DNA from 2 places in the Sporolactobacillus terrae genome. Region 2 is predicted to be linked to the other one. Evidence: riboswitches for the same ligand, from Rfam matches in the RefSeq annotation. Region 2 holds a riboswitch; the other holds the start of a gene.

Region 1 (10,683 bases), 1.7 Mb from region 2:
ACCAGGGATTTATCTACAGTGAAAAAGTGATTGGCTTGCAATTTCATCTGGAAATGACCCCTAATCGTGTTCAGGGATTACTGACCCATGACGGAGATTATATTGATCACTCACAATTTGTGCAAAGCGCTGAAGAAATAACCGACTTTGGTACTCCTGAACAAAACAAAACGGTTTTATTTAAACGGCTAGACTACTTCGTTGAGCACAAGTCAATTTAAAAGGAGCTACTCCTCGTTGAAGTAACTCCTCAAAAAGCCAATAGGAAAAACGCTTAAAAACAGCAGCTAAAAACGAATGATAGAAATCCAGCAGTCATTCAGGATTTTTTATTTTGCGATCAATTCATTTAGCGATACCATTTCAAGTAATCCTTGCGCCGCTTCACTCCCCTTGTTTCCACTCTTCGTCCCTGCACGTTCAATCGCCTGCTCAATCGTTTCCGTGGTCAGTACGCCAAATATGACGGGTATATCTGAATTTAACTCGATTTGCGCTACGCCTTTGGCTACTTCATTACTTACGAGTTCATAATGTGTGGTTGCACCACGAATGACAGCACCTAGAGTAATGACCCCATCATATTTTTGAGTAGCGACTACTTTTTTGGTGATAAACGGTAATTCAAAGGCACCCGGTACCCAGTAAACATCGATGTTCTTCGCATCAACGCCGTGTCTTATCAAATTATCCTGAGCACCTGCAAGTAATTTTGATGTGATCAATTCATTAAAACGAGCAATGGTAATGGCAACCTTAACCTGTTCTCCTTGATATTTTCCTTCATAAACCGTCATGATTTAATCCCCTTTTCGAGTGATAACATGTGATGAAATTTTTCTTGCTTCGTCTTTAAATAATGCTTATTTTCTTGATAAACCGTTGTTTCGAGCGGTACACGTTCGACAACTTCAATATGATGTTGCTGCAGCTCTGCTATCTTTTCCGGATTATTGGTGAGTAACTTAATTTTTGAAACCCCTTCGTTTTTTAATAGCCATGCCGCTTGCGCATAGTGTCTTTCATCAGGTAAGAATCCTAAAGCAACATTCGCTTCATAAGTATCCATACCTGCTTCTTGAAGTTTGTATGCTTTTAGCTTATTCCGTAGGCCAATTCCCCTGCCTTCTTGACGTAAATATAAAATGGCGCCTGTTTTCGCTTCAGCAATTTGCTTCATTGCCTGATCTAATTGTTCGCCGCAGTCACAGCGATGCGAACCAAATACATCTCCAGTCAAACATTCTGAATGCACGCGAATCAACGGGGGTTCCTTGCTCTTCTTTAAGTCCCCCATTGACAGGACCAGCTGTTCTTTTCCTTCATGGTCAAGGTAGAGCGATAATTTAAATTCACCGTATTTAGTAGGTAATTGGACTGTGACATCAGCGCTCTTCTTTTGGTGGGTTAAATAGTCACTTAACTCGTCAATCGTTATAAAATCGAGTTGCCATTTCTGAGCCAGCTCTTTTAAGTCGGCCGTTCTCGCCATTTTGCCATCTTCGTTTAGAATTTCACAAATATAAGCGGACTCTTCATGAGCCAGTCTTGCTAAATCAACAGCCGCTTCCGTATGACCTCTTCTTTTCAAAACACCCGCATTTTCAGCAATGAGCGGAAAAATATGTCCCGGCCGTAAAAAGTCGCTTGGCTCACTAGTCGGATCAGCGAGCGCCTTTATCGTTTTCGCTCGGTCAAATGCTGAAATGCCTGTAGTCGTTTCTTTATGATCGACACTAATTGTAAAGGCTGTTCCAAACGCATCGGAATTTTCAGCCGTCATCGCATGTAAATCTAACCGTTGCGCAATCTTCTTAGTTATAGGTACACAGAGTAAACCCCGAGCGTTTTTGGTCATAAAATTAACCGCTTCGGGGGTCACTTTACTGGATAGCCCGATTAGATCGCCTTCAGCTTCTCTATTGTCATCATCAGCAACAATAATTAATTGCCCTGCTTTTAACGCTTCAACCGCATGTAGGATCTTTTCTTCACACATGATACCCTTCCTCGTTTAAATGAATCGTTGTTCTCAATAATGACTTCACATATTTACCGACGACATCGGTCTCCAAATTGACATAATCCCCTTTTACTAAACGATCAAAATTCGTATTTTCTAAAGAATGTGGGATCAAAGCTACAGCGAATGTTCCCGGTTTGACATCATCAACCGTCAAGCTCGTGCCATTGATGGCAATTGAGCCTTGTGGAACAATTTCACCTTTTAGTTCTGGTGGATAATAAAAGGTTAATTTAAGTGAGTTTTCGTACTTCATTTTTTGAATTAATCGAGTGGTTTGATCAACATGCCCAGAGACGATATGCCCTTCAAACCGGTCATTTGGAGCCATTGCGCGCTCTAAATTGACTAAAGTGCCTTCTTTCATTTGCGAAAAAGTCGTTTTCTGAAAGGTTACCGGCATAACGTCAACGGAAAAGTGATCCTTTTCAACAGTGGTTGCCGTTAAGCAAACACCGTTAATTGCCATGCTATCGCCAACTTTGAAACCCTTTAATCGATCCGTATCTTCTACAGATACCGTCAACGTGATGTGATGTTGCTGCTTATTCACCCGTTTTATTTTCCCAACCGTTTGAATTAACCCTGTAAACATTTACTTCACCCTCTCACTGACAATGCGTAAATCTTCACCAATACGTTCGATACTTTTGAAGGTCAAATTAGTTTCACGATCGATCATTCCGTTGCCGGAAAACGCGGATAAACCGGTACCGCCAATTAATTTAGGCGCGAGATAAGTAATCACTTCTTCATAGCAATGCGCTTGCAAAAAGGTGTGATGAATCTGCGCGCCGCCTTCAACATAGATGGATTGCACCCCTTGCTGTCCAATATCATCCACAATCTTTGGTATTGAGAAATCATCGGTTTGGATAATTTTCACATGATCGGGTGCCTTTTCTTGTAATGCACTCCTCGTAAAAATCCAAATTGGCTCTGGATGCTCAAATAATTTAAACGCTTCAAAATGCAGCGTCTTCCCGCTTCTGTCTACGATTATTCGAATGGGTGGATAGTCACTGTTTTCACTAGGCAATAAGATGGGATTGTCTGCTAAAACTGTGCCACTTCCGACTAGAATCGCTTGATAGCCTAATCGCTCTTCATGCACAAATCGATTCGCCCGTTTACCGGTAATCGCCGTTCTTTCACCTGGTTTAGCTGCTATTTTTCCATCTAAACTAAGGGCTTGTTTTAACACAATATACGGTTTTTTATGTCGATAGAAATAGTTATAGTGCTTATTTAGTGATTCAGCTTCACTCGTGAGACAATTCATTTTCACGTCAATTTGATGGGCTTTTAAGATTGCTGCGCCTTTATGAGCAACAATCGGATTAGGATCAAGTTGGCCAATGACCACGCGCTTAATCCCACTGTCAATGATCGCTTGCACACACGGCGGCTGTTTTCCGTAATGTGTACAAGGTTCTAAAGTGACATATAAAGTTGAATCGTGCAGTTCTTCGGGGTGAGCACAATGGTCAATGGCCATTCTTTCCGCATGTTTTTCACCAAATTTCGCATGATAGCCGGTTGCAATAATGCGATTATTTTTCACAATAACGGCACCTACTCGTGGATTTCTATACGTGTTTCGACCACCTTTTTCAGCCAGCTCAATTGCTTTTTTCATGAACCGTTCATCCAATTGCACGTCCCCCTTTCTTTAAAAAGATACAAAAAGCCCCGTAGTAACCTACGGGGCAACACAAAATAGACTTAGTTTTATTATTATCTAACTAGACCATAGCAAAAAAGATACAATCCTCGTTAGAATTGCAATAATACTAAATTCTTCTCCCATCCAGACTTTAACTGTCGGTTCTAGACTCTCACTAGATCCACCGCAAAATTGCGGGTCACGGACTTTAAGCTTACTTGCTTATTACCGTCGGTCGGGAATTACACCCTGCCCCGAAGAATATATTCAACTTTACTTGTAATACTAAATCATTACATTTGATCTGTCTACTTTTTCGTTTTTTCAATGATTTATTTAAAATTCAGAAAACCTGTTTTACCGATTGCCATTTTCAGTTATGATGGAGTAAGAATAAGCGATGAACCGAATGAATTCATCATCAAAACCCCTTTTCTTGATACCATGCGATTTCGTTTTTATAAGATGGAACTGGGCAAAATGAACTGGCACGCATTTATGCACAGCAACAATCCTGCAAGTGCCGCTTTGATGAGTAAAATGAATTATAAAAAGAAAGAACGTGTAGCCGTTCGGCTTGCCTTTCTCAGGCAGATGGCCGGTTTGCAGCTTGATGAAGCACGCAGCAGCATGATCAACGGTTTTTTTGAAACCTATTTAAATCTGAGTGAAAATGAGGTGGATCAACTCATGAAAGAAGTCCATGCATTACCGAAAGATGAGCGAGAACAAGTCATCAAATGGCCGAATTCATTCTATGATCGCGGATTGAAGAAAGGTAAAACTGAAGGCAAAATAGAAGCTCGAAAAGAGATGGCGCTGCGTATGCTTCAAAAGAAAATAGACCTCCACACCATCGCCGAATTAACCGGGTTATCAATAGAAGAGCTCATCAAGATGAATAAATAAGCACAAAATAATGAACAGGCATCATTCTAAGAAGTGATGCCTGTTCAGCTGCGGATTCGGTAAAAGAGTAGCAATCCCAAAACTTTCCATCTATTGATCGTCTCCCACATAGGTGATAAATTCGGAAAAATTCATGTTGCTTCAGATGCATATAAAGACCGGAACCCTGTTTTATGTTCTTTGATGGAATACAGTCTAAACGTGTAGGCTTTTTTCTGGATCATGGGCTCACCCACCTGCTTAGGAAATCCTTTTATACACAAATCATAGTGCGAACGCTTATTCTAGTCAATCGTGATTATTGCCAATGGTAACGAGACACTAAAGAAAGCGATTCATCTTACCGCTTAGCTTCTCGCAAAGCTTGAAGCGGGGAATTCTCGCCAAAATCGTGTTAAACAGAGTCGTTTTAATGACGACATTTTCACTTCGTCATTTTCCCATTCGACGCATCATTTTCCACATGCCAAAGCGCCAAAGGGACGGATGATTTCTTGCAATCCGTACCGCAATTCTATCTGTTAATGAATGATAATACCTTCTTGAGGGATTTGAATCCGTCGCAGCTTTATAGAAAATTTTTGCTAAATCATCAGACGTTGCCGATGCTTGAAAAGAAAATAAAAGCTTCTTGATCGCCAGCACGAGTTTCCTATAGGGTGAGTCTGCTTTTAAATTCTTTTCCGCTTTTTGCATTGCTATGTCTCCCCACTCAGACTGAGTAGCTCCCGGTTGAATCACAATGCTCCGGAGACCAAATTGTCGGATTTCCATATCGAGTACATCTGACCATATCCCCAGCGCTGCTTTAGTCGCATGGTACCATCCACCAAGAGGCATATAAACATTTTCTCCAACCGACGTCACATTGATCATCCGTCCAAATTGTTGCTTCCGCATCAGCGGCAAGACCAGCTTAGACAATTCACCGGCCGCAAATAAATTGACATCAAATTGATATTTGGCATTTTCAAGGTTAACTTCTTCCAGTGGACCGTACTCTCCATAACCTGCATTATTGATCAATACATCGACTCGGCCTTGTTCTTTTATTGCCGTCTCGACAAAATTTTGATTTGATTCATTGTCTGTAACGTCCAACGGGAGGACATGAATGCCGAGTTCATTCAGATCTTTCATACGTTGCGTTCGTCTGGCACCTGCATAAACGACCCAACCGTGATCATGAAAATATTTAGCACTTGCATACCCCATACCTGACGATGCGCCTGTAATTAATACCACTCTTTTTTCATTTTGCATGATTATGGCTCCTATCAAGACCGAACGTTCGGTCTTTTTATATTTTATTAAAAAGCGCATTTCTGCGCTCCCGTCAATCTTTAACGCCTTTTCATTGCATTCAGCACCATACAAATGATCGAATCCAGTTCCGAATCTGTCATTGTCCCATTGATCTCTGCCATTTTCATAGGTAAAGAAAAGAAAGTCGCGTACACATAGGCCGGTGCCTGAACAAACTCCGGATTTCCAACTATTTCTTCAAAAGCCCTGTAAATAGGCGCAGCCGTCGTTTCGGCATATTGGTGCGCCTCTTCGCTGACTACACTCGGATTGGTTTGAACCGCCTCCATAAATTTCGCTTCTTTAGGATAACGCTGATAGCGCTGAACAAAGTGGCGAATGAATGCGCCGATGCGTTCATCTAAATCCGGATGCTTCGCTTCAACTTCGGCAATACCTTCGTCCATCAAATCCTTTACGTACATATAGGTTTTGGAAAGTAGCTCCTCTTTATCTTTAAAATAGACATAGACCGTTGACTTGGATATTCCTGCTGCCGCAGCAATTTTGCTGATCGACAAATTGACCAGATCATTCGTTGAAGTCAGACTTAGAACTGCATGAAGAATCATTTGTAATTTATTTTTATCTTTATTTTTCATACAGCAATGGTAACCGAACGGTCGGTCGCTGTCAATTGTTTTTAACTCCACCCTCACATGCGTTCTCCATAAATCAATCGATGCAGCCTCTAATAGAGGTGAATAAACTTTTAATGGAAGAACACTTCTGTTAATGTAATGATCATCATGGGCGAGCAGAGGATTAATTCGAACTTCTGAATTCAAACAAGGGGTTTTTTCATGATGAAATCCGTCTGTTCCTCGTCACCCATATAAAAGGAATGGGCTCCATTTTGTACAAAACCAAATTTCTTATAAAAGGCAATTGCCTTCTCATTCTTTTCCCAAACACCTAGCCAGACCATTGTTTTATTTTGAATGCGGGCCATCTCCAGCGCTTGATTAATGAGATACTTTCCAAGTCCTTTTCTTTGAAACGTGCGTCTAATATAAATCCGCTCTATTTCAAGTGATTCATCGCCCATTTTTTCAGACTGAGCATCATTAACATTTATCTTCAAATAACCAGCAAGGTCTTTATTGAGATAGATGAAAAAGAACTCTGAAGAGGGGTCAGACATTTCTTTTTCCAGCTGTTTCACATTAAATGCTTCTTCTAAATAGGCTTTCATCGTTTCCGGAGAATTCTGCTCCCTAAATGTCTGGTCAAAAGTTTCAATACTTATTTCTTGGAGTATTGGTAAGTCTTCACGGCAGCACTTGCTAATCCTTATAGTCATTTTAAAATGGCACTCCTTTTATCGATCAATAATTTCTTTTGTTTCCCTTTTTTACAAATTCCCAATCTTTTTCTACATTTTTTCTAACTCTTTGAAGAAGATAAAAAATCGTTTCTGTTTCTTCTCCGGAAAGTCCCGCTAATGCAACGCTATTCGAATAATCATTTTCTCTTTTAATAAAAGGAAATACCTTTTTCCCTTTTTCTGTGAGAAAGAGTTTTTTTATTTTTTTGTTATGTTCATCATCTTTTTTTTCAATAAAACCCTTCATTTCAAGTTTTTGAATGGCACGAGCTGCTGTTGTTCGATCCACTTTGATCATCTCAGCTAACTTTTCTTGAATGATTCCCGGGTTTTCACCTATTCGCACAAGGTACAAATACTGCCCTTTTGTCAGTTCATATTCTTTAAATTCTATATTGCTTATCGAATCTAGTGCCCGGGCAATCATTCCAACTTCACGGAGAATTTCCTTCATCATTAACTCCTTCACAAATATTTTTATTGCATATGCAACAACTATGATATATATTAAATTTAAACTAATTTTATTGCATTTACAACAAAAACATTGATCAAGAGGAAGTGGCAAAATAAAGTGAAATATGCTTTTTATGTACTAGGCATTTTACTATTAACTCTTGGTATTTCTTTCACGATACAATCGGACCTCGGAACTTCACCCTTTGATGCACTTTTGGTAGGCCTATCTATAAATGTAGGGTTTACTGTAGGAAGTTGGGAAATTATACTTGCTTTACTATTAATAAGTTGTAATTCATTATTAAAAAGACAAAGGCCAGAATTTTTAGGGTTGTTAACATCACTTATAACAGGAATCGGTATTGATCTGTGGCTTTTTTTATTGCACTTTTTTGTAACACCTGAACAATGGTACAGCAAAGCGGTTTATTTTGGAATCGGCTTAGTTGTTATCGGATTAGGAACGTCAATCTATTTACATACAAATTTCGCCCCGATTCCAGTTGACCGATTAACATTAATTATTCAAGAATTAACGAGAACAAATATATTTTTTTCAAGGACGCTCATTTACGTCCTATTTTTGATCATCGCAGTCATTTTAAATGGACCCATTGGTGTTGGAACTCTATTAACGGTTTGTTTAGGGGGACCCCTACTCAATTACTTCATGTCACTAACTAAAAAAGTATTTGGCCGCTTACAAATAGACCGCCATCTTGAGCGTGCTCAATAAACAGTGGAATGTTCAGGGTACAGCCAAGTCTTGGGCAAAGCCAAAGACTTCGTTTGACAATTCAAGAGTATAAAAAATAGAGATTAGGAGATGGAAAAATGAACAAACCTTTTTTACCTTTCAGTGTCGCTATGATTACACCTTTTTCGACGAATGGCGATCTCTATTTAAAAGGAATTCCCCCTTTAATCGAATACTATAAGAAGCAGGGCGTTCCTGCATTATTGATTAGCGGATCTACCGGCGAGCAGCATTCAATGACTTATGAAGAACGCGCAGCTTTATTCAGCGAAGTAAAAAAAGAAGCAAAAGATGACCTGATCTTATATGGCGGTGTCGCTGCTGTTCGAACAAAGGATGCAATGGCCCTAGCTGTTTCTGCGGAGAAATCGGGACTCGATAGTATCATGCTGGGCTTCCCTCCTTATTTACGCATTAGCCAACAAGAAGCGATCACTTATGTGGAAAAGATTTGCCATACAACGACATTGCCAATCATGCTTTACAACAATCCTCCACGAACAGGATTCGATCTGCATCTGGAAACACTCTTCAAGTTGATTGACAAAAACCCACAAATCGTTGCATTCAAACAGGCGGGCAATCCCAATACTGTACCCCATATCAAAAAACAACTGGGTAAGGCATTCATGGTCTTATCCGGAGATGATTTGTCGCTTATTAAAAATCATCAGTTAGGATTTGACGGCATTACAAGTATTATAGGAAATATATTTCCAAATGAAATCCAGTTCATGATCAAAGCGATTCATGAAGGAAAAACTGAGGCCGGAGAAAAACAGCTGACTAAACTTTTACCCTATATCCATTCAATCATGGAAATGGGAACCTTGCGTTCAGTTAAATATCTTTTTGAAAAGCAAAAGATTGATGTCGGAATCTGCCGTGAACCCCTTTCCGTTTTAAGTGAAGAAGAGAAAAAGATTATTGACCAAGCTTTTTCAAAGTAACAAAATACAATTACGAAACACCTGTACGAATCACTACGTTCGCACAGGCCTTTTCCAATTGATAAAAGTTTTTCTGGATAGGAGAAATGTGCAACAAAGAATATGGTCCTCGTAAGTGTCAGTATAAAAAAGGAAAGAAAAGTAATTTGCCTTGTTTCTAACAAGCTGCTTGGAAAGGGCACTATTTATGAGGCCACTCTCTGGAAGAGATTCCCTAGGGAACCCTATCATCTTTAACAGTTTTTATTCATCACAATAAACGCCGTGAAATAGGCATTATTGCTTAATTTGTATTTGTCTTTATCCCCACTCGTTTGCTATGAACGGAGTTAAAGAGCAAAAAGTTGGTTTATTGGGGCTTTGATGAGTTAAATATACTTAAATAAGGTTTGATAAATAGGAGGCCTCGTCCCGCAATCTTACCGGTTTTACAAATTACTGGATCCTTTTCCCTTTTCCAGCAAGGACTTTATATTGTAATGAAAGATGCTAGGTGCACCATATGATGCGTATTGTGCGGGGATTCAGCAACCATTCGTAAATCATCGGCAGCCGTGGGGGTAGCGAACGCGTCAAAAACAACTGTTTGATCCCCGCATTTGACCACGAGCCAGTTCCAGGTATAGAAAGCGCTGCCCAGACACCATCATCAAGCGGAGTCAACGAAAAATATTTAGCTTTAGGAAGGGATTCATTAAATACGGTCAAATATAGTCAATTCCTTTGACTATTCTTAGATACGGATTTTTAAACCTCTTTCTTGCTTATGATGACTTGTTCTTCCCTATTACTGAAACTACGATTCAATCAATCCCACCAACTTTCCGAATACCTTTTCAAGTAATCGAATAATTGTTTATGTTCTTCTTCAAAAAGATCATCAGCTTCTGTCCCGCACTGACGAAATAATTTTAATTGTATCGTATTTATACTCTGTGTAACATCATAATTTCCATCTTTATTTGGTTGATCAGCAACATGCATAATTTCATTAGCATCAATAGCTGGATATTTTGTATAGTAGTCATACTTGTTAAGTGTTTCTTCAAGGTAATTATTCTTCCACAACCTATGTGCCAGATTTGCCGCATATTCTATTTGTTCAGCTATTTCTTCTGAGTTTGTTGAATGACCCTCTCTTCTTTGCATATTGGCCATATTTTGTAGCTTTTTCCATAATAGCTTATAAAGATATGCATTGTCATAATCTCTATCTGTCCATATTACGGGAAACCATTTGATTAAATTTGTTACTCCATTCTTTATTGAGTAATAAATATTAGACAC
Region 2 (10,683 bases):
GCCGTACCCGGGGATTTTTACCTTTGATCCAAGTGGAATGACTTTTGGATCCACAGCAATCACTTTGGCGTTCGGATTACTGGAGAAATCAATCCCGGTGGCGGACCGTCCTCCAAGAGAATAACTTGTCGCCTCCACAGTTATTGATCGACCGGCTTGCTCAGCGGGCGCTGACTTTGGCGCTTGGGCTGGCTGAGCTGAAGTTTTACTTGCCCTTGGCTTATTTGTGTCTGCAGCACGCTCAGCTTCTTTTTGAGCTTGTTCTTTTGCTTCTTTTTCAGCCGCTTTGCGCGCGGCTTCTTCAGCAATTTTCTTTGCTTTTTCTTCAGCCGCCTTACGTGCACGCATTTTGGCTTGCTTTTTTTTCTGAATCTTAAGCGTAACGAGACCTTCTTGATTTTCTTTCGCTTCGCTGGTATGACGATATACCGTGTAAAGAACCGTTTTTGTACCCGCACCAATGAGTTCTTTTGAATCATTGGTTGAATCCGTTTCAAAGGCACTGACTGCCGACAGGGTGGATTCACCGACAACACCGTGATCTTCTCCGTCATAATAGCCAAGTTTTTGAAGTTCCTCTTGTAGCTTCTCAACGATTGGTCCTGAATCGCCTTGCTGAATCAAACTATTCCCAAATATTATGTTGATCTCCTGGCTGTCTGATTGAAGAGCCGGTGTGTTTGCTGCAAAACCAATTGCCTGACTCTGTTTAGGATCCTTACTTTTGTATGCGTGACTATCATTCGTACTGCCCGTTTTGGCGAAAGCAATAGTCGTTGGTGTTATGACACCAAAACATACTGCTAAGCTCGTCATCGCCGTCAGCCTTTTAATGATATTCATAAAGTAATAACCTCCTTAGATAAGCCGCCATGAAAGAATCATGGTCAACTCCAAGGGCTATTCTAAGGGTTTAATGTCTCAGCCGTGTTTTAGCGATATTACAGTTCTGTAACATGAGATCAATAGTGTTCATTTTGTCAATACATTTTTCGCTGTTTTTTACTCTATTTTTGTGAAATAGAGACAGGCGTGGCGACTTTTGTCCAATCGTTTCCTTGCCTTGCATCTTCATTGAATCGCAAATTTTGCGGTCTGCTTTTTGTTCATCTATACTGGTTAATAGGAGAAAAAAATAACTAAAAAAAGAATGATGTCGATACAAGACATGTTCCAATGTAATGATGACTAAGTCGCGTTTTATTAAAAATTGGAGGACAGTCATGGAAGCGAAAAGAGCACGAGATTCATTCGCAGTACTTTCATCTCAAGTTATGCCAAATGACACAAATAATCACGGAACATTATTCGGAGGAAAATTAATGATGTATGTTGATAATATTGCGGCAATTGCGGCAAATCGACATGCTCGGGAGCTCGTTGTGACTGCTTCTATTGATTCCGTTGACTTTTTGCGGCCAATTGATACGCAATCATCGGTGTGTTTTGAAGCGTTCGTTACATGGACGCATAATACATCAATGGAAGTTTTCGTAAAGGTTATTGCTGAAAATCTACGAACGGGCGTGCGGAGGTTGTGCACGACCTGCTTTTTGACTTTTGTTGCGCTTGATGATCAGGGGAAACCGACTACCGTGCCGAAAATAATTCCGGAGAGCGAAGAAGAGAAGATGCTGTTTTCGAGCGCTGAAAAGCGCTATACGCAAAGGAAACAGCGCCGCGGGCAAGCAAAGGCGTTTACAGAGCGGCTCTCATTGAACAAACCTTGGGCATGAGTTATTGCCCGGTTTTTCACAGGCTTTCACACGAAATGAAGGTTTCTGCATAACATGTAGTGTTGAGTAAGGACACAAGCTCAATAATTTTAAATGAAGGGGCGAGTGACGATATGGGTGCTTCTACTGGTGGATACAGCGGCAGTTTTGCGTTAATCGTTGTTCTGTTCATTTTGCTGATCATTGTGGGTACAGCTTACGTTTATTAATGACTGATGCTCATTAATGTATGATGAAGAACACCCGCGGCATGCCGCGGGTGTTCTAATTATGGACTTTAGTCCGTTGAGTACGTGTAGCGTGCGAAACATAAAACCCCCCGCTATGCGGGGGGAGTACCAAATCGTTATACAAAGAAGCGCTTCCTTTCGATAGAATATAGATGTTCAGGCTATATTGCTACATGAAAGGAAGCGCTAGAATGGCTAATAAAGCAAACAGTTTAGCCCATACCAAATGGTTGGATAAGCTACTTACCGCAAGAGGTCACGAATTCGTGCGTTATGCGGATGACTGTAACATCTATGTCAGAAGCCGGCGCGCGGGATACCGAGTTCTTGCCAGTGTCACCAGGTTTCTGGAAAAAGATCTAAAAGTGACGGTCAACCGGGAAAAGACGCAGGTGGGTTCGCCGCTGAGGCTTAACTTTCTGGGATTCTCCCTGGGGGTCTCCCGTAACGGTGCCTATGCGCGACCAAGCATGAAAACCAAGAGGCTCCAGTCTATTCAAAGTGCCTAAGTTATTGAACCACCGTATACGGGTCCGTACGTACGGTGGTGTGAGAGGTCGGAAACCGAAGGTTTCCTCCTACTCGATTAGGGATGTTCAATGGTTGCGTGACACAAAAATTTTCCTTCTATTATATATGAAGAAAAATCATTTTCCTCAAGCTGCGATACGCTTGTCAATAAACCGTTTCAACCGTGCACTGACCGGAATCATGATTAACGTGAGAGCGGCACCTTTTAGTAGATTAAAGGGCATAACGCCATACACGATTAAGGTCAGCAGGCTGTGGATGCTGCGATTTGCCGATTGTGACATGCCAACCATTGCGTCAATGCTGTATCCGAGAAACAGAGCATAACTTGGGAAAATAAAGTAATAATTGATGACTGCCATAATCACGGTCATTGTTAGCGTGGCTGTAATCATGCCGAACAAAAGCGAGAGAGCTGTTCTTTTTCTCCGGTAAAAGCCCCAAGTAACCAAGATAAAAATCGTTCCAGCAGCAAAGTTGGCAAATTCGCCAACAGGAACGACGGTAAGCGATCCCGTAAGCAGGACATGGAGAATATTCTTAATCGCTTCAATTGCGATTCCGGCTCCTGGTCCTAAAATAATTGCGCCAATGAGTGCAGGCAGATCACTGAAATCCATGGTAAGGAAGACCGGAAAAAGCGGAATTGGAAAGGCGATCAGCATAATTAAAAAGCCAAGTGCAGACAACAGTGAGATAAGTACCATTTTTTTCAAAGATGTGTTCATCAAAATACCCCCATATACGTTTACATTTTGGGGATCATGCGACGTGTAACTGAATTTACACGGTGCTATCAATACGCTTTTACAGAATCTTAACGTCAAAAGAGCCCAAAGGAAGTTCCTTTGGGCTCAATAAAATCAACGTTTCAAAAGCGTACGAAAAAATACGCACAACGACAAATAAACGCGTCACATCATCCTTCTTCCATCCAGACTTTACTGTCGGTTCCGGATTCGCACCGGATCTGCCTTTCGGCTCGCGGACTCTGACATTTGCCATTACCGCCGGTCGGGAATTACACCCTGCCCTGAAGGAACACTATTCAATTACAAAATCAGTATACACCAAAATTGATTAAACAACAATAGCCATCATCCATTGTCTCTCCGTGAATGACCGAATACACAACGAAGGCCGGCTAAATCCACATGCCATTTTGCAGCAGTACGTTCGTTTCGAAATGATTAAATATAATGATCAAGCACAACCCCTATGGAAAGAAGGATACCGAACAAGGTCTGCATTTGGGCGGTTGCTTTCATTGCGGGCATCATCTGAATTGCTTTTGTCTTCATCTGAAAACGTTTGGCAGCTTGAATGGCTTTAGGCAGGCTGGCAAAAACAATCAGCAGCCAAGCCGATTCAACATGAAAGACCATGAGGCCGATAATCCAAGCATAGGAAAAGGCGAATACACTTGCCAGCACCTTGATTGCTTTTTGTCGACCAAGCAAGATTGGCAACGTCAACCGGCCTTTTGCTTGATCGCCTTCCAAATCACGAATATTGTTGGCCATGTTAATGCCACCAACCAACAGGCCAATCGGAATCGAGATCAGGATGCAGTTAAGCGTAAGGGTTCCCGTCTGGATGAAAAATGAAATCCAGATAATAAACACCCCCATGAATAAGCCGGAAATGAGTTCGCCAAAAGGGGTATAGGCGATCGGATAAGGTCCTCCGGAGTAGAGATATCCCGTCAAGATGCAGATTGAGCCAACCAAGGCAATCCACCAACTGCTGTTGGCACAAATATAAACACCAATAAGCATTGCGGTAAAACAGAGTGCAAAAGCGAGTCTGAGAATCGTTTTTGGATGAAAGCCGTCCCGCACGATGCTGCCGCCAATCCCTACGGAATGCTCATCATCCAACCCGCGCTTATAATCAAAATATTCATTGAAAAGATTCGTTGCAATCTGAATCAGCATTGAGGCGATCAACATTGCAACAAATAAACGTATATTGGGACTTTTTACTGGTAATACAAGTGCTGTTCCAAGGGCTACCGGTACAAATGAAGCAGATAAGGTATGCGGTCGGAGCATAAACCACCATTTTTTAAAGCCGGTATTTTTTTCGAGTGCTCGTTCCCCCATCATTAATCTCTCCCACAATTAAAAGATACTGTTATGCAACAATTTAGCAGATTCATAGATTTCACGTACGAAAAATGCTGAGAATTGTCACTAAATTGACATACTCTTGTTCTTTTTTAGTTTATGGAATCGAGAAGCAGGTGTCAATATGAAGAGGGGAATGATTCGTATAAATTGGGAAATTTGTGTTGCACGCTTGAATTTGAAGATCGATGGACAGGCTACCGAAGCGGGCTCAATGAAGATCAGGACTGGGAAGTTTGGACAGGTGTTCCGTTAGAAGGATTTGAAGCGGACAGGGGGTGTCGGTTTAATAAACGTTTAAGCGTGTCGCACTCAAGGCCGGTCAACGTGATGCCTCGACTCATTTTTTTCTTGTCGGGGGCCCAGCTGCGTATATCGTATTTTGCTTCGCGCTGGTTCCAGCTGACTAAGTTAAACTCCTTTGTCCAACCGCTGTTTTCCGTTGCAAGCACGCCATAGTGCTCAACAATAGCGAATGTTACTTCTGAATTTGAATCTGCCATCGTATAATCACCTCTTCGAATGATTTGAACAAATGTTCTGATATTATTGTAAAAGCAAACAAATGTTCTGTCAATGGTTTATCTGAATTTTTCAAAGTTGATCTTGATACGTTCTGTTATAATTACTGCAAGAAACCTTTTATTTAAAGGAACGCATCAAGGAGTTGTGTGCCCGTGTTAAAATATACCATTGCTTTTTTAAAAATTCATGAGCAGCTATTAATGATTAATCGGCAGAAATCACCCTGGCAGGGAGCATGGAACGGTGTTGGAGGAAAATTGGAACCGGGAGAAACACCTGAAGCGTGCGTGATTCGTGAGATTTGGGAAGAAACAGGAATTGTCGTTCATGATCCGCAGTTTCGAGGGATTGTAACCTGGGAACCAGACAAAGAACCGACACAAGGAATGTATGTGTTCCTTGCCAATATCTCAGCGCAAGAGGTTATGGATTTACCACGCGCGACACGTGAGGGGATATTGGCATTAAAGGATATTTCTTGGATTCTTTCTGAGGATAACTTTGGAATTGTTCCGTCCATCCGTTTCTTTCTGAAACATACGCTTGACGAAACAAAACGCCCGGCAGATTACCACTGCACCTTTGAGGGGGACGAAATTGTCCGCGCAGAAATTCGTCCACTTCACGATAGAGTCCTGCGTTAAGGAAGCAGAAGCAGAATAAGCAGCATTAGACAACCAAGTATGCCGATGATAAAAAGGATCCAGTAATCGGCGCCCATCATGACGGTAAGCAGAGGGGAAAGTACGGTATAAACACCGGCAATGAACAGGATGATACTCACAGTCGTGAGAAATCGTACAGGCTTATTCATGTGCTGCAAGCTGAGTCGTGTCAAAAATGCTTTTTTGCGGAAACAATAGAGAACGATGCTGCATATTAGAAAAAGAAGACCGAGCATAACCCATTTATCCATGTCTGATGAACATCCTTTGTATCAATTTCATTCTTCCTATTCATTATACATAAGCTTTAGAAGAAATTGAGAAAACAGAGCTAATTTTTATATGAAAATTGGCTGTCTCGCAAGGGGGGCTCGAATAAATGTAAACGGCGCTCCGGTCGCTTGGCTCGCGGCTCGCACAGGAAGCCTGCACCTGAGCGCTTGATTCAGCATTTATGCATCGAAAAAGGGTGTCTCAAACGTCTGTTTTCGACTTTGAAACACCCTTATTCAACAGGTTAATGTGTGTGAATCGGCTGTTGATTTGATTCATCCGGAAGATCTGCAGTACAGTGCGCACATTTCGTTGCCTTGATCGGGATCGAGGAGAAGCAGTATGGACAAGTCTTTGTTATCACAGCGGTTTCTTTTTTCGGAGTCGCTTTTTGCAACATTTTAATGGCACAGAAAATGACAAATGCGATAATGATGAAGTTAATTACATTATTGATAAAAACACCATAATTTATTGTTGGTGCACCGGCTTTTTTTGCTGCTTCTAAACTGCTGTATGTGTGTCCCGATAAATTGATGTATAGACTGCTGAAATCAACTTTGCCAAGCAGCAGCCCGATTGGCGGCATGATCACATCTGTGACAAGCGAGCTGACGATTTTGCCAAACGCGGTTCCAATAATTACCCCAATCGCAAGATCGATGACATTTCCCCGTGCAAGAAACTTTTTAAATTCGTCTAATGTCTTCATATACACCCACCCTGGTCAAGTATTATAACGTAAATCATAGCATTTTCGACATTTTATTAAAAGAAATCCACATTTAGATGAGTAAAACCGGATCAATCGGCGCATTCTATGCTCAGGAGGTTGATTCGGGTGAAGTATCAAAAGCTGATTTATGCCCTATGTGCAATGCTTGCACTTATCGTCATTGCCTTTGTGCACCATCCGCATTTAAGCGCTAATGCAAAAGATGCTCAGAACGGCAAACTGATTGTTTCATTGATCAATGCCAAAAATGAGGAAATGGGTACAGCAAAACTTAGTGAAACAGCAAAAGGGGTACGTATCGAGCTGGAAGCAGAGGGATTAACACCCGGCATTCATGCCATTCACTTCCATGAATACGGAAGTTGTACGCCTCCTGACTTCATGTCTGCCGGTGCTCATTTTAATCCGGAAAATAAGAAACATGGATTAAAGAATCCAATGGGTCCGCATGCAGGCGATATGGTCAATATCTTTGCGGATCGTCACGGTCATGTGAAAACGGTTCTTTTCAATTCGATGGTTACCTTAAAAGAAGGGAAACCCAATTCTTTGCGTGATGCTGATGGTTCAGCGTTAATTATTCATGAAAAAGGCGACGATCAAGTCACTGATCCTTCTGGAAACTCAGGGGACAGGATCTTGTGCGGCGTCATTAAATGAAAACAAAAAAAGATGAATCGACCGCAACGATCGATTCATCTTTTTTTGTCGAATAAATGTATAGAGGCTGGGCGATGCCTGGTTTTTCTTAGTCGGCCAGTAAGGACAGTCCACCGTCGACAGTAATTGTTTGGCCGCGAATCATAAATGCAGCCGGAGTGCACAAAAAGTAGACGGCTTCAGCCAGATCTTCAGGCTTAACGATACGGCCGGCCGGATTGTGTTTTGCTGCTTGCTCGAGCAGTTCCTCGCGATTTGGAAAATGCTTGAGCGCGTCGGTATCTACCGCACCGCCGGACACCGTATTCACCGTGATGTTCATTGGGGCGAGGGCAACGGCAAGATAACGGGTCAATGACTCGACAGCAGCTTTGGACACGCCGACGACAACGTAGTTTGGAAGTGCACGCACTGCTCCAAGACTAGAAAGTGCGACAATGTGTCCGCCGCCGCTTTTGTCCATTAGTTTTGCAGCGCGCTGGGCGGCGAACAGATACGCTTTTGCATTAATATCCTGCGTCCAGTCCCAATGCTTTTCTGTGATTTCCATCAAGGGACGCTGAACACCGGATGCAGCATTGCTGATAAAAACATCAAGCCGTCCAAATGCAGATTCTGCTGCCGCAAACAGTTGATCAATCTGTGCCAGTTCACCGATATTTGCCTTGACAAGTTGAACCGAAACACCATATTGATGTTCAATTGCTTGCTTGGCTGTTTCCGCATTGGTACTTTTACGGGCGTAATTTAGTACCAGATCGTAACCGTTTTGGGCAAACTTCTCAGCAATGGACTTGCCGATACCACGAGTTCCGCCGGTAATCAAAGCCACTTTATTCACCATGTTAATCTCCTTTAAATTGAACTTACTTCGTATACAAATCGAATCAAGTATAGCAAAAGGTTTCGAATAAGGACAAGAAAAAATACATGAATGAACGCTTGAAGTCATGATCTTTTGTCTGGAATAGGGTATGATACGATTAGAATCTTTTTCGTCAAGAAAGGGGCCCAATCGATGGTTATTGTCTATCTAAGTCTTGTGCTGATTGCCGCTGCGATTATCTTTTTTGTCATTTCTATGATGAAAACAGCGCATTTAATGAATGGATCACTTGCGAAAATATCAAAGACCGGTGCAAAACTTCAGGATCAATCCGCAAAGGTTGTGAAAGAAAGTGAAGCATTGACGGTGAACCTTTCCCGCATTCAATCGGATATCATGCAAAAGAAGGGAAAAGTTCAAGACACTGTAAATCAAGCGAAGCAATCAATCCTAAGTGTTCAAGTTGCCATTTGCAAGGGAAAATCAATTTATAACACCATCCGCGCTTCTAGGGTACAGCGATAAATTTAGGCTCGATGTCGATCTGAACATTGCCCTTAACTGCTTTTGCGATCATACAATCCTGTTCGGCTCTATGGATACAGTACTCAAGACGGTCAGTGCCGGTTTCATCGAACGGTTTTAACAGGTAGATGGTTGGCTGGTGAATCACTTTTTCAAAATGGAGACCGCCGCGCTTGGTCACAACACCTTGTGTTTGAATAGCGATATGGTCATAAGCGATCTTTTCTTTATCGAGGCGAATGCCCAGCGTGATCAAAAAACAGGAGGCGAGTGCACCGAGCAGCAGTTCATCGGGATTGGTCCCGATTCCTTTTCCAGACATCGATTGATCAACGGAAACAACGGTTGAGAGACCGTTTGTTTTGATTTGTCCGCTGCCATCCCATGATCCGTTCCACGTTCCCTTAAGTTTAAAGTGAAAATCTGTCATAAAGTTCAGCTCCCAACTTAAAATAAGAAAAGGGACATGCATTGTTTTTAACGTTATCGTACCATAAATCGATTCATTTGGAAGCAGGGGGAAGGGCTTGTGTCAGCAAGAAAAAAAGAGCTTCAATCCAATACCGTCACACCATGGCTGTGGCTGTCTTTGACTTGCGTTTTATTTTTTTTGATTTTGGTTATCGCCGTGCGCCAGCCGGCTGTTCAAGCCTTAGATCGGGCATTGATTAAAAGTCTTGATCCAATCCGAACGCCGTCAATCGTAGCTTTTTTTTCCAGATTTACTGATTTTGCTTCAGGTAAACGGTTGTCGGTCATTATTGCACTTTTTATGGTGTATCTGTTAGTGTACAAGCGCTATCTGTCGGTGATTATTCTGCCGCTTTTTTTTCTGCTGGAGCGCCGGACAAATGCAGTGTTGAAGGACTGGGTGATGCGGGATCGTCCGCCGATGCACCATCTGGTTCATGAGACTGGCTATAGTTTTCCGAGCGGTCATGCCATGAATGCGTCAACCGTATACGGACTGCTCATTTTATTGGTTCTCCCGCTCATCAAACGCAGATGGATTCGGGTGTTGTGGGTGGTGCTCGGGTTTAGCATGATTTTGCTGGTTGGATTCAGTCGCCCATTTCTTCGGGTTCATTACTTTACCGATATCCTTGCTGGATACTGCGCAGGTGGTTTCTTTGTCGGGCTGTCGGCAATACTTTTAAATAGTGTATATAGGAAGCGATAACGAACGACTTGACCCACATTATGGCGCAAGCACCAAATACGGCTGAAACTTTTGAATAATCGGCCGATTCATAGCTTCTATGATGGTGTAGCTTTTCACAGTATGACCCCGGGTGTTGTCAGCCTGAGCGGCAGATACAGGGATGGGACGGTAAACACATTACCAAGAATAGTATTCCATTCTGTAATCAAAAATCCTTTTTTGACGACAAAGTTCTCTTTTGCAGCTTTTTGCGCAAAAAATAAGGACAGGAAGAGGGCCTGCCCAATTATAGGCTATTCTTTTTAATTCCACTTCTTAATTGAAGGAGCCATGTTAGCCCGCAAGAAAAAGAAATTGCACCTATAAGGATTCCTATTATAGGAATTCCAAATGTCTCAAATAAATAGCCTAAGCAAGCATATGAGTGTTGCATCACTCCTGAATATGTTGAGTTATGTAATGCAAAAACTCTACCCCTAACTTCTGGCTTTGTATGCACTTGCATTAAATAGCTGCCAAGCGGAATGATGATTTCTGAGCTAATTCGCATCAGGAAGAGGAAAATTGCTCCATAGATGAAACCATTAGATTGTGCCAGTAGGGCAAAAAAGGATTATCCGAGTGCTATGTACTTGATAATGAGACTTAATGGCTTGGTTCTCTTTTTTGTTTTATGTTTGACCTA

What was found. A riboswitch is a leader RNA that binds a small molecule or an ion and turns the genes downstream of it on or off. The one in region 2 is predicted to bind FMN.
Region 1: it holds a riboswitch for FMN, as region 2 does, so the genes downstream of both, ribD (bifunctional diaminohydroxyphosphoribosylaminopyrimidine deaminase/5-amino-6-(5-phosphoribosylamino)uracil reductase RibD) here and K7399_RS02900 (ECF transporter S component) in region 2, are expected to answer to the same signal.

What each region holds. Positions count from the first base shown of each region.
Region 1 is NZ_CP082837.1:2,304,127-2,314,809, forward strand. It holds gene K7399_RS10995 (type 1 glutamine amidotransferase) at 1-221, shown strand, start outside; gene ribH (6,7-dimethyl-8-ribityllumazine synthase) at 330-797, opposite strand; gene ribA (GTP cyclohydrolase II) at 794-1,999, opposite strand; gene K7399_RS11010 (riboflavin synthase) at 1,992-2,618, opposite strand; gene ribD (bifunctional diaminohydroxyphosphoribosylaminopyrimidine deaminase/5-amino-6-(5-phosphoribosylamino)uracil reductase RibD) at 2,619-3,677, opposite strand; FMN riboswitch at 3,818-3,955, opposite strand; gene K7399_RS11020 (RpnC/YadD family protein) at 4,170-4,598, shown strand; gene K7399_RS11025 (SDR family NAD(P)-dependent oxidoreductase) at 5,031-5,861, opposite strand; gene K7399_RS11030 (TetR/AcrR family transcriptional regulator) at 5,942-6,562, opposite strand; gene paiA (spermidine/spermine N(1)-acetyltransferase) at 6,688-7,206, opposite strand; gene K7399_RS11040 (MarR family winged helix-turn-helix transcriptional regulator) at 7,232-7,684, opposite strand; gene K7399_RS11045 (YczE/YyaS/YitT family protein) at 7,805-8,425, shown strand; gene K7399_RS11050 (dihydrodipicolinate synthase family protein) at 8,524-9,396, shown strand; gene K7399_RS11055 (hypothetical protein) at 10,204-10,683, opposite strand.
Region 2 is NZ_CP082837.1:639,470-650,152, forward strand. It holds gene K7399_RS02880 (3D domain-containing protein) at 1-843, opposite strand, end outside; gene K7399_RS02885 (acyl-CoA thioesterase) at 1,224-1,736, shown strand; gene K7399_RS02890 (YjcZ family sporulation protein) at 1,850-1,945, shown strand; gene K7399_RS16270 (reverse transcriptase domain-containing protein) at 2,158-2,475, shown strand; gene K7399_RS02900 (ECF transporter S component) at 2,623-3,225, opposite strand; FMN riboswitch at 3,416-3,542, opposite strand; gene K7399_RS02905 (1,4-dihydroxy-2-naphthoate polyprenyltransferase) at 3,688-4,602, opposite strand; gene K7399_RS02910 (YdbC family protein) at 4,848-5,129, opposite strand; gene K7399_RS02915 (NUDIX hydrolase) at 5,304-5,795, shown strand; gene K7399_RS02920 (hypothetical protein) at 5,792-6,067, opposite strand; gene mscL (large conductance mechanosensitive channel protein MscL) at 6,334-6,801, opposite strand; gene K7399_RS02930 (superoxide dismutase family protein) at 6,931-7,485, shown strand; gene fabL (enoyl-[acyl-carrier-protein] reductase FabL) at 7,574-8,329, opposite strand; gene K7399_RS02940 (hypothetical protein) at 8,504-8,836, shown strand; gene K7399_RS02945 (OsmC family protein) at 8,820-9,266, opposite strand; gene K7399_RS02950 (phosphatase PAP2 family protein) at 9,366-10,016, shown strand.